2 regions of the Fictibacillus enclensis genome follow, and region 2 is predicted to be linked to the other one. Evidence: riboswitches for the same ligand, from Rfam matches in the RefSeq annotation. Region 2 holds a riboswitch; the other holds the start of a gene.

Region 1 (8,291 bases), 1.3 Mb from region 2:
TCGCCACACACCTAGCCAAGCTTGGCTAGGTGTGTGAGGATCTTTTTCTTCAGAGAAATCACACAACAGGGCAGTAATTCTAAACAAATAAAAAAGCTTGTGGAGAAAAAACAGAGCTTTCTCCACAAGCTGGCAGGGCAGCCGCCCTGTTTTTTTCATTCTGTTATTATTTTTCCTCCGGCCGATTTCTCAAGACGGTTCATAATGGCAGTACCCACGCCTTTTTTCGGAAAGACCTCACTGAAAATAATCTCGGCCTCGCTCTCGTTAAATGCACGCAATGCATCATAAAGATGATGAGCCACACTTTCAAGCGCGTCATGGGACCCACAAGGTATGACCGTATCCGCCTGGTAAAGGTGTGTGTGCTCATTACATGACAATACACCTGTTTTTCTTCCTTTTGCTTTTTCCTTATCCACAAGCTTCTGAATAAATGCCGGTGATCCATCCACCAGGTAAAGCGGGGCATTTGGTGCATAGTGTGTGTATTTCATGCCCGGCGACTTTGGCGCCGACGTATCCGGAGAAACAAGACCCGGATCCATGGCAGTTTCACCAGCCACTTCTTCAAGCTGTTCCCTGGTCACTCCGCCAGGCCGCAGAATGGTCAGTTTTTCGGATGTACAGTCAACCACCGTGGATTCCACTCCCACACCGGTTGGACCGCCATCCAAAATACCCACAATTCGCCCCTTCAAATCTTCATAAACATGCTGGGCGGTTGTTGGCGATGGCCTTCCCGAAATATTTGCGCTTGGTGCTGCGAGCGGCAGCCCGCTTTCACTGATCAGCTCCAACGCGACAGGATGATCCGGCATCCTTACCCCCACTGTGGACAGCCCTGCTGTCACACGTCGGGCTACCTTTTCTCCTTTGGGCAAAACAAGGGTTAGCGGTCCTGGCCAAAAGGCTTCCATCAGCATTTGCGCCCGCTTTGGAATTTCCGCCACCAAACCTTCCAGTTGGTCTAGACTTGAGATATGAACAATAAGAGGATTGTCGCTCGGCCTTCCCTTCGCCGCAAAAATCTTTTCAATCGCTTCATCGCTCTCCGCATTTCCCCCCAGTCCATATACGGTTTCCGTGGGGAAAGCAATGACCTCATTATTTTTTATCCACAGGGAAGCTTGTATAATTTGTGGATGGCCTGTAAGCGAATCGCTTTCTTTATCCACAGACCATATGTTTGTAGTAAACTCCTTCATTCCCACTATCCTTTCAAACCGCCGCTTTCCATTTTTACAGCCTTTCACGCCTATTATCCACAATTTATACACAAAAGACGATTTATTGTGCATAAATTGTGGATAATTAATTTTCCTGCAGGCTGCAATACAGCAGGACCACATCCTTTTCGGCTGTTTTTTTATAATGGGCGGTATTTTCTACATGAGCAGGAACCTTTTCTGCCGGCACTGGCCGAAATGACAGAGGCTCAAAAAGATGAGCAGCCTTTGTCAGCAAATAAAGTGTCTCTACTCCTTTTTCCTTACAGTATAGCAAAATCCGCTGGATCAATCGCAAAAATATCTGTTCATTGGAATATTCCTTCTTTAAAACAAACGATCGGAGCAAACCATCCTTTTCCACCCGTTCCAGTCCTACGGTCCCAATGGTTTCGCCTTTATCATTCTCCACCACAAGGTAGTTTCCAATCCCTTCCCTCATTCCATCCGTGCCCAAACCTGCCTGCTTAACCAGATCACCGAGACTTCTTGCTTCATGCGGCATCGCCGCTCTCAAACGAATGGTCATGGCGCTCACTCTCCTCTAGTATTTTGTTAAAAGTCTATGAAACAACCATGAAAGTTATGCAGGGCTTTTAAGAGAACAGACTGCCAATCTTATTGGCCACAGAGGTAAAGACTTCTCCCAGAAAAAATTTCACTTCCACTTTTTCTTCTTTTGGTTCTTGAACAGCCGGCGCGTCTTGCTCTGCTCCTGAAGCGACTTCCTTTACTCCCTTTTGATCGGTTTTAACGGCATCCCCATTTTCAAAATCCAGGAAGCACAGTGGAGGGAAAAGCACACACCACCAATTGGCTCCCTTGCCTTTGCCAAGCGTGATCAGAAGAGCTTCATATTTGCCCGCAGGGTAAATATAGTTGCCGTACATTTTGGTTGGAAAAGCAACTTCTTTATTGAATTGTACTTTATAAGGAATATCCAGGCCAGCTTCTCGCAAATACGTCTCCACTACTTTTCTTACCTCTGGCAAATGCTTGTTAATCACTTTTTCTGCCTGGTCATGTGAATCGAGACCGCCCACCCATGTGGTAATCTGCTCATTCACCTTGTCCCTGATCTTTCTTTTTAATGCCTGATCCTTTTCTGCATCACTGTTGGCCAGAATGCGGAGACGGATGGCATCACTCGGAATTTTAACCGATTCATTCATCGTCGCGTTTGCCACCTTCGTCTGGGTTTCAAAAAACAGAACCATCGCAATCAGCGATAAGAATAATAACGTCATAACCGATTTTTTCGAACGTTTCATGATCAAGCTCCCCTTTCGTTTTCTATCCTCAGTGTGGACCGGGCGGGGAGAAAACATACTACTAAACTATCAAACAAATCCCGAAAAAAAGTGACAAATAACGGGATGTGGATGTCACAAATTTCTTAAACATATCAAAAAGGTCACATAATTCCTTTCTTAAAGACCGGGTCTGCTATAGTAAAGACATCCCTATCACCCCCTTTTTCATGTAGATGATGAAAACGAAGAGCCTCCCGCTTAGCGGGAGGCTCTTTATGTTGTCCTTAAACAAGGACCGGGTTTACTTGATTCAATTCACTTTTTAAGAATTTGGCAAGCTCGAGCATTCCATATTTTCCTGCTGCCGCTTCAGCGTCCGAATTATAGTTGGTATTCGTATTGATGTCATACGTATAAATCGTACCGTCTGCGTCTTTAATAAATTCAATACCGGCCACCTGGATGTTGTTATCTGCCAGTACCTGTTCATATTTATCAATAATGCTTTCCGCGAAGTCCTGCTGAATCTGAAACTTTGGTTTAGCTGGAGCTTCTTCTCCAACCGGGCAGAACAAGTCCCCAATCTGGCAGGCATCTGCCGGACAGAGTTCAAATCCTTCAGACGTATCTACCCGTACCGCATATACAAACTTTCCGCCAACAAACTCGCATCGTGTGATGTAGGACTCCGGTGACTCGATGTATTGCTGAATAAGCGTAATACCATCAACCGGCTCCTCGAAATCCGGGCCAAGTACATAATCCTTCAATCCCTGATAGGAATGAAAAAGCTGTACACCGAGTCCCTTTCCTGCACGGTTGTGCTTCGTAATGAACGGCTGGCCGCTGAATTGTTCCGCCGCCTGCAAAATTTGTTCCTTGCCTGCAGCTGCAATGGTTTTCGGTGTTTTCACTCCATGCGCTTCCAATTCGAGATACTGTGCCACTTTGCTGACCTCCAGCTGCAGAGCACGGCTGCCGTTCAGCACTTTTCTGCCATGGCGCTCGAGCCAGGCAATCACACTGGCAGCAAGTTCAGGAGCGTAACGGTGTCCCCGTGTATGGGAGGAAGCGCTCATGCGGCTGTAAAAAATGCCTTCAGGAGGTGTTTCGGACAGGTTAACCGTGCCCTGATCCAGATGCCAGGTTTCGTATGGTACTTCTAACTCGTCCAGCCGCTTAATTAAATGGTTGGTCCATTCATCGTTTTCGTGAATGATGTATACTTTTTTCAATTTCATCTCTCCTCTTCTCTTCTAGCTTAACGCCTTTTCCTGGTTGTATTTTTCCACTAACGGCATGACTTGCTTTGAAAATCGCTCCATTTCCTCCAGCTGTGGTGAGAACTGAAGCAGCAAAAGCTTTAGTCCGGCTTCTTCATATTCAACAATCCGCTTCGCGATTTGCTCAGGCGTTCCGATCAGGTTCGGGCGCAGACCCCGGTTGGAAACAGAATAATCCTGCAGCTGAATCTGCTGCTCAAGCTGAGACTTGCTTGTAAAATCCTTAAAGCCTGCATAGCCGCTCGTTTCTTTCACATCCGTGATTCGCTCGAGCTCTGCCTGTGCTTCTTCCTCGGTATCCCTGCAGATGACGTAAGCGGCCATTCCAAACGAAGACAAGGCCTCTTTTTCCGTCTGGGCTCTACGGTTTTTCATATCTGTAATCTTGGTATGGATCTCCTCAACAGTGCCCCCATGCATGACATAGGCATCACAGGAAGAAGAGATAACCTGTTTTCCACGTTCGCTCTCACCGCCGGCATAGAGGACAGGATTAGGCCGTTGCACCGGTTTAGGCGACAGTTTTGTTTTGGCAAGCTCATAGTACTTCCCTTTATAATTAAAGGTTTCTTCAGTCCAAAGGCCTTTTAGGACATCGATGAACTCCTGTGTTCGTTCATAGCGCTCATCATGGGCGGTAAAGACGCCGCCATACTGCTTCGCCTCTTCTTCCCACCAGGCAGAAACCACATTCAAGGTAAATCTTCCGCCGCTGATCTGATCAATGTTGGCAGCCATTTTGGCAGTAACCGCCGGGTTATGGAATCCGGGGCGAACCGCGGTCATGATTTCAATCTTTTCTGTAACTGCAGCCAGACCGGCCGCCGTTGTCCATGCTTCTAACGCGTCCTGTTCCGGTCCTTTTATATCATTCAGATAAAGCTCCGCAATCAGTGTAGTATCGTATCCCCATTTTTCCGCCGACTGAATCACTTGTTTTGCATAATCAAAGGTCGGAGGCATATTTTCGTCTTCCACGTTTCTAAGCCAGCCGCCGAATATGGGTAGCCAAAATCCAAATCTCATCTCTTTCTCTCCTCTGCTTTATTAAAACGAAAAAAACACAAAAAAACTTCTTCTTAGATAAGAAGAAGTTTCCGCCGCTTCAATCTTATCTTTCAGGATGTGTTCCTGCTGGATTTAGCACCTTCAAACGGGTTGCCGGGTTTCATAGGGCCAGTCCCTCCACCACTCTGGATAAGATTTATTTTATTATAGTAATCCTACAACAAAAGTAGGACTTGCGTCAATATTTTGAAAACCCAATTTCTGCAATAACCATGCGTTCCTTTTGGCTGATGTCCCGCACAGTGACCACGTCGGCTCCCGGGAAGGTAATTCGCAGCATCTCCGCTACCGTCTGGCCCTGGTCATGGCCGACTTCAAAAGCAACAATCGCTTTTGGCTTCAGCACTTGTGGCAATTCCTCCATAAACCTTCTGTAAAAAACATAACCGTCCTGGCCGCCGCTGAGCGCCCTCATCGGTTCCTGATCCTTAACGATCGTTTCAAGCCCCTCTATTTCCCAGTCAGGAATGTAAGGGGGATTGGAGACAACAATGTCCGCCTTTTCGCCTTTTTCGATCCACGGCTGCAGGAGGTCCCCATGAAGGAAACGGACGTCCGCGCCCAAACGCCGGCTGTTTTCTTTTGCCACTTCAATCGATTCTGCGGCAATATCAACCGAGGACACAGAGAGGCTCCGATTTTCCAATGCTAAAGTGATCGCAATCGCCCCACTGCCTGTGCCAACATCGATGGTCTGAATCTCCTTTTGATCCCCAAACCGTGTTTCTGCACGCTTGAGTACTTCATATACAAGTTCTTCGGTTTCGGGCCTTGGAATGAGGACTTCCCGGTTTACGATGAACCTGCGTCCGTAAAACTCTTCATAGCCCGTAATATACTGGACAGGCACACCTTCACCATGTTGTTTTACCGCTGCTTCAAATGATGCTCGCTGAGCCTCTGTCATGGGATCATTCAATCCCATGAGCAGCTCGGTCCGGCTGAGATCACCGAGCACATGGCGCAGCAGCAGTTCTCCCGCTTCTGGTTCGCGTTTCTTTTCTTTTAAAAAAGATGAAGCCCAGTTCAGGGCTTCATGCCGTTTCCTATTTTCCATTTTACGCTTCCGTCTGAGCCTTCATCAAGCTGGTCTGGTCTTCTGTAATGAGAGCATCAATAAACTCATCCAGCTTGCCGAGCAAGATCTGGTCCAATTTTTGAAGAGTCAGTCCGATTCGGTGGTCGGTTACACGGTTTTGCGGGAAATTGTAGGTGCGGATTCGCTCTGAACGGTCTCCCGTTCCCACGGCAGACTTTCGGTTTTCATCATATTCCTTTTGTTTTTCCTGCTGAATTTTATCGTACACACGGGCACGGAGAACCTTCATCGCTTTTTCTTTATTCTTGATCTGTGATTTTTCATCCTGACAGGACACAACGGTTCCTGTTGGAATATGTGTAAGACGAACGGCGGACTGGGTCGTGTTAACAGACTGTCCCCCCGGTCCGCTTGAAGTAAAGGTATCTACGCGGACATCTTTTTCATGAATCTCCACTTCTACTTCTTCTGCTTCCGGAAGAATCGCTACCGTGGCTGTGGATGTATGGATACGCCCGCCGGATTCCGTAGCAGGGACACGCTGTACACGATGTGCGCCATTTTCGTATTTCAGCTTGGAATAGGCACCATCTCCATTCACCATGAAAATGATCTCTTTATAGCCGCCAAGCTCGGTATAGCTTGCTTCGATTACTTCTGTTTTCCAGCCCTGCATTTCAGCATAACGGCTGTACATTTTATAGAGATCCCCAGCAAACAGTGCAGCCTCGTCTCCACCGGCCGCCCCACGAACCTCAACGATAACGTTTTTGTCATCGTTCGGGTCTTTAGGAAGCAGCAAGATTTTTAGCTGCTGGGTGTATTCTTCAATTTTTTCTTCGAGTTCGGAAATTTCTTCTTTCACCATGGCCGTCATTTCGGCATCCAGCTTGTCTTCAAGCATGACTTTGGCTTCATCCAAGCCTTCCTTTGCTTCCTTATATTCGCGGTATACTGCTACCGTCTCCTGAAGGGAAGATTGTTCCTTGGAATATTCTCTTAATTTATTCGTATCGTTAATGACCTCAGGGTCACTCAAAAGCTCATTTAGCTTATCGTATCGGGCTTCTATCGTTTCTAAACGTTCTAACACGCTTTTCACCTCATTTTAATGGCATAACATTCTAATTATAATACAGGGGGATGAAGCAGTCAAAAGGCTTCAGGCACCGTTTTATGGCAAACAAAAAACCCGGGCTGTGCCACTTATCCCGGGAATGACTGCAATCGCTTCTTCATGGAGGACCTGACACCTTCCGCAAGCTCATCGAGCTCTGACAGAAGTTTCACTCCTTCTTTATTTTCTTTGTCTTGATATAAGATTCTGTTTACAAACTCGACAGAAATGCCGCGCGCATTTTTTTCTTGAAGCACCAGACTATCCTCAGGGTTGACCCTGCCTTCTTCAAGCACCCGCATGTAATAACCCGAATATCCGGTGTCCTGAATCCACTTCACCATGAACGGCTGATTCAGTTTCGCTGCAACTTTAAAACACGGCTGACGGGGCTGACAAACCTGGACAGCTGCCTCTCCGAGCTTAAAGATATCTCCGATAAACACCTGATCTTCAGTCAGACCTTTGACGGTAAGGTTTTCACCAAAAGTGGGGATTGAAAGAGAAATGCCCAGTCCCTTTTCCCAATACGAGTAATGGTCATGCGAGTAAACACAAACCGCTTTTTCCGGACCGCCATGATGAACCGTATCCGCCTGAACATCACCTTCAAAATTCAGTCTGGACAGATAGAGCGGCTTCTGCACCTTCTCTTTATTGATAGCTGAGCTTACCCCTTTCCCCTGCCATTCAATCGTGCCTGCTTTTCCGGTATTTAATGCGACCAGTGTCCCTTCCAAGTATGTACACCTCGTTTTTTCTTTTATCGTACTCTATAGAGATGCGCCTGGTAAATCTTTTTAATACATGGATGTATGATTTTTCAGCGCTTCATAATCGAGACGCTGCTGATTGATGCGGATCGCCTTTGTCAGCTCTTCAATCACAACTTTTTCATCTGTTATGATATTAAAAACAAAGGGTATGGTAGCAAAGTGACCAAAGAACTGGGTACAGCCTTTATGCCGAATATCATGCTGCGTATCCGTGACAGGATTCACTTTTACAATAAAATTCCCCATGGATTCATAGATCGGGTCCAGAGGCTTTTCGTTTAGCTTTTTAATAAGTGTGGTGATTGGAACACAAGGTTCGTTCCAATCTGTTCCGTTTGATAGAATATCCAACATTTTCTACACCTCTCTACTATCAATGTTCGACAGGAACGATAGGTTCTTGATGGTACTGGAGCGAATGCAATTGATTAAAGAGGATACCCCATGATTCATAGAGAAAATCCTTTATGAATAAGATTAAAAGAAAGCAATAGGGAATACTATAGCAGAACAGAAAGGGGATGGC
Region 2 (8,291 bases):
CTTTTAGCAAAGTTAAAGGGATTAATCACACTAATCAAGCAGATTCAAAACACCTCAGAGAACAAGAGAAGATACAAGAATTTAGAACTTTATTAAAGTATTGAGCGAGGGGTAACGAGAGTGTTTGAAAAGATGAGAACCAACATAATAAAAAAGATTGAACGAGATCGAGATTCCACTATACTGATCTATGTGCATGATGATTCTATGTCATACAACCATGTACCTTTAATTTACAATGAATTAAAGAAGATTGGTAAAGTGAAAAATCTCGATATTTTCTTGTCTAGCCCTGGTGGAGATCCTGACGCAGCCTTTAAAATTGTTAAAATGTGTAGAGAGCACTGTGAGCAAAAGCTATCTGTTATTGTACCTTTCATGGCAAAAAGTGCTGCCACACTCTTGGCAATAGGCACTGATGAAATTGTTATGGGTGCACCTTCAGAATTAGGTCCAATAGATCCGCAGATCTATGACAAAACAAGTGAAAGATGGGGCGCAACTCAGTCTATCAGAGACTGTGTTGACTTTGTTGAAGAGAGGTTTAAAACCACAGACTCACCGGAGGCTACATCATATGTATTAATGCCCATTATAGACAAACTTAACCCATTTATCGTGGGAATCTATGAACGGGCTGTAAAAATGTCCAAGCAGTATGCTGAGTTGCTGTTGAAAAATGGTATGCTGAAAAATAATACCGCAGAAGAACTGCAGAGTACAGTGGGGAAATTAAGTGAGTCTTACTATTCGCATGGTTTTGCAATTGACAGTAAGGAAGCAAAGGAAGAACTTTATTTGAATGTGGTAAATTGTGATGACGAATTATGGGACCAGATTTGGGCCTTATTCTTAACTTACAATTTAGAAATGCGGCAAAATACCAATTATTCATACTTTATTCAGTCTCTAAGAGGAATGGAAGAAAAGGCGGATGAAGAGTCAGGAATAGATAATACCAATACGGCCGATGCTAGCCAACCTAATGAGGGTTCTGAAAGTGGTTCTGAAAATAAATCAGATAATGGGTTGGAGGCTCGTTTTCCACAATTCCAATAAGAAGTTCGCCTTAATAGGGCGTTCTTTTTTTATTTGTTTACAAGAACATGCGTTCGGTAATATTATGGAATAAAGGAGTGGTTTACTATGTTAAAGGATCGCGGCGGTATCAAATGGACTTCTTTAATGTTACCCGAACATGTAAAAGCTCTGCGCGAATTTGATTGGGACATAACGAGAATCGAGCGGCCAGTACTCGATGAACAACAACTCGAGGAAATAAACGAAACTATATACGTAGCGATGGAGTTCAATACCGCGGTTAAGATTACGTATTATAAAGCGGGGTGCAACGAAACTATAAACGGTCATATACATTATCTTGACGTACATAATAAGCAATTACGCCTCGTCACCAAAGGCGAAGATATTGCGCGAATAAATTTTTCAGACATTACCGAAGTTACTCGATTGTAATTGCGTGGACAAACGGTTATAATTAACAAGTCGATAGCAGAAAACGTGCGATTACAACTGAACCGTTAGATGTCTTCGGATAGGCTAACGCACAGCAATACGGAAGAACTCGGTATATACGGTGGTACTTTAGGTTTCCTAAACCGTGCGTCGCAGGTTCGATTCCTGCCGGGGCCGCCACTAGATAAAAACATAACTGGCAGCGCGGTGCTGTCTTTTTTTATGCTTTTACCGGCATAATTTGAACGTTTTCTGAACACTGTAAGAACTTAATGTGACATTTATCACAAACATGTGTTAGTTCTGTTAAAATAGAGTCATACTAATGATAGATATGAAAAGATGGTGATCTTAATGGGTGAAAATGCTGCTCCAAGTATTTTTAAAGACTATATACAAATTACAAAGCCTGGTATTATCACTTCAAATTTGTTGGGAACCATAGCCGGCTTTTGTATCGGTGCGAGAAACTTGTCATCTAGCCTCAGTTTATGGGAGTTGTTCTTTTGGACCGTTCTCGGAACTGTTTTTGTTATCGGATCATCTGCCATTGTTAACAATGTTTACGATGCGGATATCGATAAGCACATGGAACGGACAAAAAACCGCCCGATTACCAATGGAAGAATTCCAAAACGGAATGCTATTTTGCTTTCCATTGTAATGATCGTGATTGGCGAATTAATTCTTGGCCTGATGGTTAATCCAATAGCTGCACTGATTGGTTTTATAGGATTTGTATTTTACGGTTTTGTGTATACAATGTCCAAGCGGGTAACCGTTGTGAACACGGAAATTGGGTGTATTTCAGGCGCTACTCCGCCGATTATCGGCTATACGGCTGTAACCGGAGAATTTGATTTGATTGCATTGCTTCTGTTTGTTTTCATGTTTGCATGGCAACCGCCTCATTTCTTTGCTCTTGCGATGAAGCGTGCCGAAGAGTATAAGAGTGTCAACGTGCCTATGCTGCCAAACAAGGTAGGCTTTAAGCAAACAAAGGTTCATATTTTAATCTATACCGTGTTTGCTGTTGCAGCTTCGTTGCTTCTGTATTTCTTTAATGTTCTGGGCATCTGGTATTTGATTGTGGCAGGCATTTTGGGAGCAGTCTTCCTGTTCCGTGCCATTCAATCCTTTAAATTTAGAGAAAAAGAAAGCGAACTGGTCTGGTCCGGGAAAATGTTCAAGTTTTCCATTATGTATTTAACGTTAATGTTTGTGACCATGATGTTTGCTCCTCTTTTCGGATAATGTTACCAAATAAAAGAAGGAAACCCCCTGTTTCGGCAAAAAATCCCGAGCAGGGGGTTTTTTGTGTTAAAGTACAGTAAGCTGATTTTTGCTTGCTGATTAAATCGCAAGCTTAATGGAGTTTAAGGGTATGATAAAAAAGGTATTGAACATGTAATTGAGGCATGATCAGGAGGTACAAATGCATGCAGAAAAGTAAACCCATCATTGTTCCGCGTTACACCTTTTCAGAAATTTATGGGCCTGACTTGATTTTTAACCCCAGGCCATCGTTTGCCCATAATAAATGGATCCCGGATTGTCCAGTCAAGCTTGATTTATTAACTGGCAGCCAGTTTGCTGTAATGGGAGATATGCCGGTTATTTGCAGCCGGTCCGTAACAACCAGGCAGGCGACAGATCTATATGAGAGGGCCGGACTGCAGCTTCGGTTTCCCATGCATTATTACTCCACTGAAGAAGATTACCGCAATTTGTTCAAACGGCTTGAGGACGAACGGAAACGGATGGTGGTCCAGCATATTCATCCTGAAGAAGAAATGTCAGCTCTAAACTACTGGATCGACCCGAAGCTGGTTCAGTATTTGAATAATAAAGCAAATCTTGAAGAGCTGGTGCCGGAAGGGCATGCACCAAAGCGTGTGAGTACCACAGCTGCAAAGCTTCATGAACATCTCGAAGCTTTTTCGTTTCCATGTGTTGTTAAAGCAGCGACGAATGAAGCAAATGCGGCAGGCTTTGATGTGTTTATCTGCAGAACTGATGAAGATATCCAAAAGGCTGAGAAGTTTTTTGAAACCTGTGAAGGCATCGTAATCGAAGAGTATTTGGAAATTGAACACAATTACTGCGTTCAGTTTGCTTGTACATTTGATGAGAAGTTGATTTACCTTGGCAGTACCGTTCAAAATATTGATGAAAACGCAAAATATAAAGGAAACTGGGTGGACGAAGATTCCGAACCCGATAGCGAAGTCATTAAAATCGGCAGGCGAATTATGGAAGAGGGCTGTAAAAGAGGCTACAGGGGAATTGCCGGTTTTGATATTGCTGTTACGCCGGATGGAAGAAAGATCGCGTTTGATTTAAATTACAGGGTCAATGGTTCGACGGCGGCTCTGCTTTTGAAGGACAGCATCACTGAGCAGCTTGGGAAAAGGGTAGTCAAATATGTATCCTGGAAGTCGTCAGGCGGAATTGAACCGTTATACGACACGGTAAAACAAGCGATTGAAGACGGATATTTTGTGCCGCTTTCCATCTATAACGGAAGCGAAAGTCCCTATGAGGATGCGGATACACTGATTCAGGGACTGGTCCTTGGGGACAGCAGGTACGAAGCTGATCAAAAAGAACATATTTTTGAACGGGCTGGTCTGTCCTGAACCCGTCAACAAAAAAACTCCGATAAGGAGTTTTTTTGTGATTGTTTAGTGAAGTGGGGTTAGGGTAATTACTAATAAGAGAGCCATACGGATAAAGGAGGATAAGCAATGAGTAAAATGGTAATCGGGGTATATGATTCAGAAAGCGAAGCGATTGATCGCATTCAAGCATTGGTTGACCAGGGGTACAACGCCAAAGACATATCCATCCTGGCTAAAGACGATGGAACGATGGATCGGGTGGCTGACAAGACAAACGTTTCAGAAGAACATTTGGATGAAGATGTGAACGAAGCAGCCTATGGCACAATTGCCGGGTTTCTTTCCGGTATTGGCGGAGCCATTGCTGTTCCGGGTCTTGGCGTTCCTGGTATTGGGCCGCTCCTCGCCGCAGGGCCGTTTGCTTCCATGTTTTCGGAGGATTCAGAGGAAGACTTAAAAGAGCTCTTAATGTCCCTTGATTTGTCCGAACGAACGGCGGAACGTTATGTTCAGAAAGTGGAGCAGGGAAGTGTAATGGTTTTCCTTGAAAAGGATGCCGTAAAGCTTTAGAATAGGGCAATACATACTAACAATTCCAAGCGGATAGCTCGGAAAAACATTTGACAAATTGAAATCCCTGGTATATGATAGAGCACATCAAGTAAATATGACGTATTTCTTATCCAGAGAGGTGGAGGGACATGGCCCTTTGAAACCTCGGCAGCGGGTTTTTCGTTTTTTGAAAAAACACTGTGCCAATTCCACCAGGTTCCCTAAAGAACCTGGAAGATAAGAAGAGCAAATTTCTATTATGGAATTAACATTCTCTTCTTGTCTTGGAAGAGAATTTTTTATTGCAAAAAAAAACTGAATGGTTTTCTTATCCAGAGAGGTGGAGGGACTGGCCCTTTGAAGCCTCGGCAGCGGGTTTCCGGCAAACGGAAATACTGTGCCAATTCCGTCAAGCAGTGAGCTTGGGAGATAAGAAGAGAAGCTTTAATCATTATTAGCAGGCCTCTTCTTGTGTTCACAAGAAGAGGTTTTTTTGTTGGAGCAGTTTTGAAGGGGGAACACACGATTGATTCGATTTGAGGAAGTTACCAAGATTTATGAGAGCGGCAAAAACCAGGTCAAAGCACTTAACAATGTGAGCTTTGAAATAGATAAAGGAGAGATTTATGGAGTGGTTGGGTACAGCGGTGCAGGGAAAAGCTCGCTGCTGCGGTGTGTCAACTTGCTTGAGAAGCCTTCCTCCGGACGGGTGCTGGTGGACGGAGAGAACATGGCTGATCTTTCACCGAAAGGGCTCCGGAAAAAACGGAAAAACATTGGTATGATTTTTCAGCATTTCAATCTGCTGAATGCGAAAACGGTGTTTGATAACATAGCAACGCCTCTTTACCTCCAGGGAGAAAAGAAGAGTGTCATTAAAGAAAAAGTAAACAATCTGCTTGAGTTTGTCGGACTTTCCGAACATGGACATAAATACCCGGATCAGTTGTCAGGCGGTCAAAAGCAGCGGGTGGGCATTGCACGGGCGCTGTCTACGGATCCGGAGGTTCTGCTCTGTGATGAGGCCACCTCGGCGCTTGACCCGCAGACCACATCAAGCATCCTCGAGCTATTAAAAAAAATCAATAAGGAATATCACATCACTATTCTGATCATCACCCATGAAATGAATGTGATCCGTGAGATTTGCAGCTCGGTCGCGGTGATGGAGAAAGGTAAAGTGATCGAGAAGGGCAGTGTTTTTGAAGTCTTTTCCCGGCCGAAAACAGAAACCGCACGTCGATTTGTAAGCTCTGTCCTTCAGGATGAACTTCCTGATTCGCTGAAAACCATCTTGAGGAACCAGGACAAAAATCATCAGGTGTTCCGGATTGTTTTTACAGGAGCTTCAACAGGACAGCCGCTTTTATCTCAAATTGCAAAAAAGTTTGATGTCGATGTCAGCGTGCTGTACGGACATGTTACCGAACTGCAGGATGTTCCATTTGGAAATCTCGTAGTTCAGCTGATTGGGGACGAACTGGAAATCCGCAGGGCCGTCTTTTTTGCAGGACAGGGCGATGTGGAAGTAAGGGAGGTTATTGAACATGCCAGTTGATTGGAGTACATTCTGGGTCGACATCCTGGATGCGACCGGTGATACATTGATCATGGTCGGTGTTTCATTATTGGCATCGGCAGTGATCGGCATCCTGATCGGTATTATTCTCGTCGTAACGAGAAAAGGCCACATTCTTGAAAATTTACCTGTGTTTAATGTGCTGAATGCCATTGTGAACGTTCTCCGTTCCATACCGTTTATCATTCTCATGGTAGCCATCATTCCGTTTACACGTTTAGTTGTAGGAACATCCATCGGGACAGCGGCGGCGATCGTTCCGTTGATTGTATACGCAGGGCCTTATATCGCCCGGCTGGTGGAAAACAGCTTGCTGGAAATTGATCCGGGAATTGTGGAGGCTGCAGAAGCCATGGGTGCAACGCCTTGGCAAACCATTTTCCGCATCCTGCTCCCGGAAGCTTTCAGTTCATTGATCCTGTCATTGACCACCGCGACCATCGGTTTGGTCGGTGCATCTGCCATGGCTGGTGCAGTTGGAGGCGGAGGCCTTGGTGATTTGGCTATTGCTTACGGATACCAGCGGTTTGATACGGACGTTATGATTGTAACGGTGGTTCTGCTCATTATCCTGGTGCAAGGATTACAAAGCTCAGGAAATGTGATTTCAAGAAAATTAAGAAGAAGATAGCGAAAGAAAAGGGAGAGATACATCATGAAAAAATATTCACTTATCGTTTTAGTTATCGGGGTGCTGTTGTCGGCTTTCTTAAGCGGATGCAGCGGCGGAAGCAAAGAGGAAAAAGTAAAAATGGGCATTAGTGGATCGGACAGTGATGTCTGGAAATACATTGCGGAAAAGGCTAAAAAGGAAGGAATCGATCTTGAAATTGTGGAGTTTTCTGATTATGTTCGTCCCAACCAGGCCCTGGCGGACGGAGATATTGACGCAAACTCGTTCCAGACCATTTCTTACTTTAATTCCTTTAAAAAGGAACATAAATTGGATTTAGCACCGATTGCCACAACCGTAATCGCGCCGATGGGCGTTTACTCTGAAAAATACAAAGACATCAAGGATATACCGGATGGAGCAACCATTGCCCTCCCGAATGAAGCGACAAATATGGGCCGCGGACTTCTTTTGCTGCAAAGCGCCGGTCTCATCAAGCTCGAAAAGAATTTTGATGGCAACGGAGATTTGAAAAAAGTTGTCGAGAACAAGAAGCATTTAAAGCTTAAGCCTGTGGTTGCCGGACAAACACCGCGCGTGCTTCCGGATGTGGCAGCTTCCATCATCAATAATGGGGTAGCAGTGGACGCAGGAATGAATCCAAAGAAGGATGCGATTTATCTGGAAAGCAAGACGGCTAAGCCGTACATCAATATTATTGCAGTACGAACAGAAGATCAGAACAATAAGACCTTAAAGAAAATCGCGAAGATTTATCAATCCAAGGATACTGCCAAGAAAATTAATGAAATCTATAAGGGCGCAACCATCCCAACGTTCGTCCCATTAAGTGAAATAGGAGAATAAAAGAGAGAGAAAGGATCTGAGAAAATGACTGTCATCAGCCGTACTGTAGAGGAAATTCAAGAGCTTATCACTGTGAATGTAGAGGAAAATGCAGCAACATACATTGAGACCTCGCATGAAATCCATGAAAATCCGGAAATCGGAAATGAGGAAATTTTAGCATCCAGGCTTCTGACCTCATTGCTCGAACGAGAGGGATTCAAGGTAGAACGTGGTGTAGCTGGCCATGAAACATCATTTGTTGCCAGCAAGAAATCCGCACTGGACGGTCCAACGATTGCGTTTCTGGCTGAATACGATGCGTTGCCGGGGCTTGGGCATGCCTGCGGCCATAACATCATCGGAACCTCAAGTACGGCTGCGGCGATTGCTCTTGGATCCGTGATTCATGAAATTGGCGGTGAAGTCAAAGTGTTTGGTACACCCGCTGAAGAAGGCGGGGAAAACGGAAGTGCAAAAGGCAGTTTTGTAAAACACGGACTGCTTGAGGGCATAGATGCAGCCCTGATGTTTCACCCGGGTAACTCCAACCGTATCACGGGAACATCCCTGGCGGTTGATCCTCTCGATTTTGAGTATATTG

Evidence for each region. Region 2 has a riboswitch for S-adenosylmethionine ahead of QNH15_RS05975 (methionine ABC transporter ATP-binding protein). Riboswitches for the same ligand answer to the same signal wherever they lie in the genome.
Region 1: linked by a shared signal. The riboswitch ahead of QNH15_RS25175 (LLM class flavin-dependent oxidoreductase) and the one ahead of QNH15_RS05975 (methionine ABC transporter ATP-binding protein) in region 2 are both predicted to bind S-adenosylmethionine.

What each region holds. Positions count from the first base shown of each region.
Region 1 covers NZ_CP126109.1:4,890,019-4,898,309, forward strand. Annotated here, with positions in the region: gene QNH15_RS25150 (IS1182 family transposase) at 1-29, shown strand, start outside; gene QNH15_RS25155 (L-threonylcarbamoyladenylate synthase) at 156-1,208, opposite strand; gene QNH15_RS25160 (GNAT family N-acetyltransferase) at 1,315-1,758, opposite strand; gene spoIIR (stage II sporulation protein R) at 1,826-2,500, opposite strand; gene QNH15_RS25170 (ATP-grasp domain-containing protein) at 2,767-3,717, opposite strand; gene QNH15_RS25175 (LLM class flavin-dependent oxidoreductase) at 3,739-4,791, opposite strand; SAM riboswitch class I at 4,874-4,969, opposite strand; gene prmC (peptide chain release factor N(5)-glutamine methyltransferase) at 5,012-5,890, opposite strand; gene prfA (peptide chain release factor 1) at 5,892-6,965, opposite strand; gene QNH15_RS25190 (MOSC domain-containing protein) at 7,079-7,729, opposite strand; gene QNH15_RS25195 (hypothetical protein) at 7,790-8,119, opposite strand.
Region 2 covers NZ_CP126109.1:1,095,264-1,103,554, forward strand. Annotated here, with positions in the region: gene QNH15_RS05945 (hypothetical protein) at 1-104, shown strand, start outside; gene QNH15_RS05950 (SDH family Clp fold serine proteinase) at 121-1,059, shown strand; gene QNH15_RS05955 (YolD-like family protein) at 1,147-1,476, shown strand; gene cyoE (heme o synthase) at 1,831-2,730, shown strand; gene QNH15_RS05965 (ATP-grasp domain-containing protein) at 2,916-4,115, shown strand; gene QNH15_RS05970 (YflT domain-containing protein) at 4,224-4,667, shown strand; SAM riboswitch class I at 4,774-4,893, shown strand; SAM riboswitch class I at 4,975-5,085, shown strand; gene QNH15_RS05975 (methionine ABC transporter ATP-binding protein) at 5,176-6,207, shown strand; gene QNH15_RS05980 (methionine ABC transporter permease) at 6,197-6,859, shown strand; gene QNH15_RS05985 (MetQ/NlpA family ABC transporter substrate-binding protein) at 6,884-7,708, shown strand; gene QNH15_RS05990 (M20 family metallopeptidase) at 7,733-8,291, shown strand, end outside.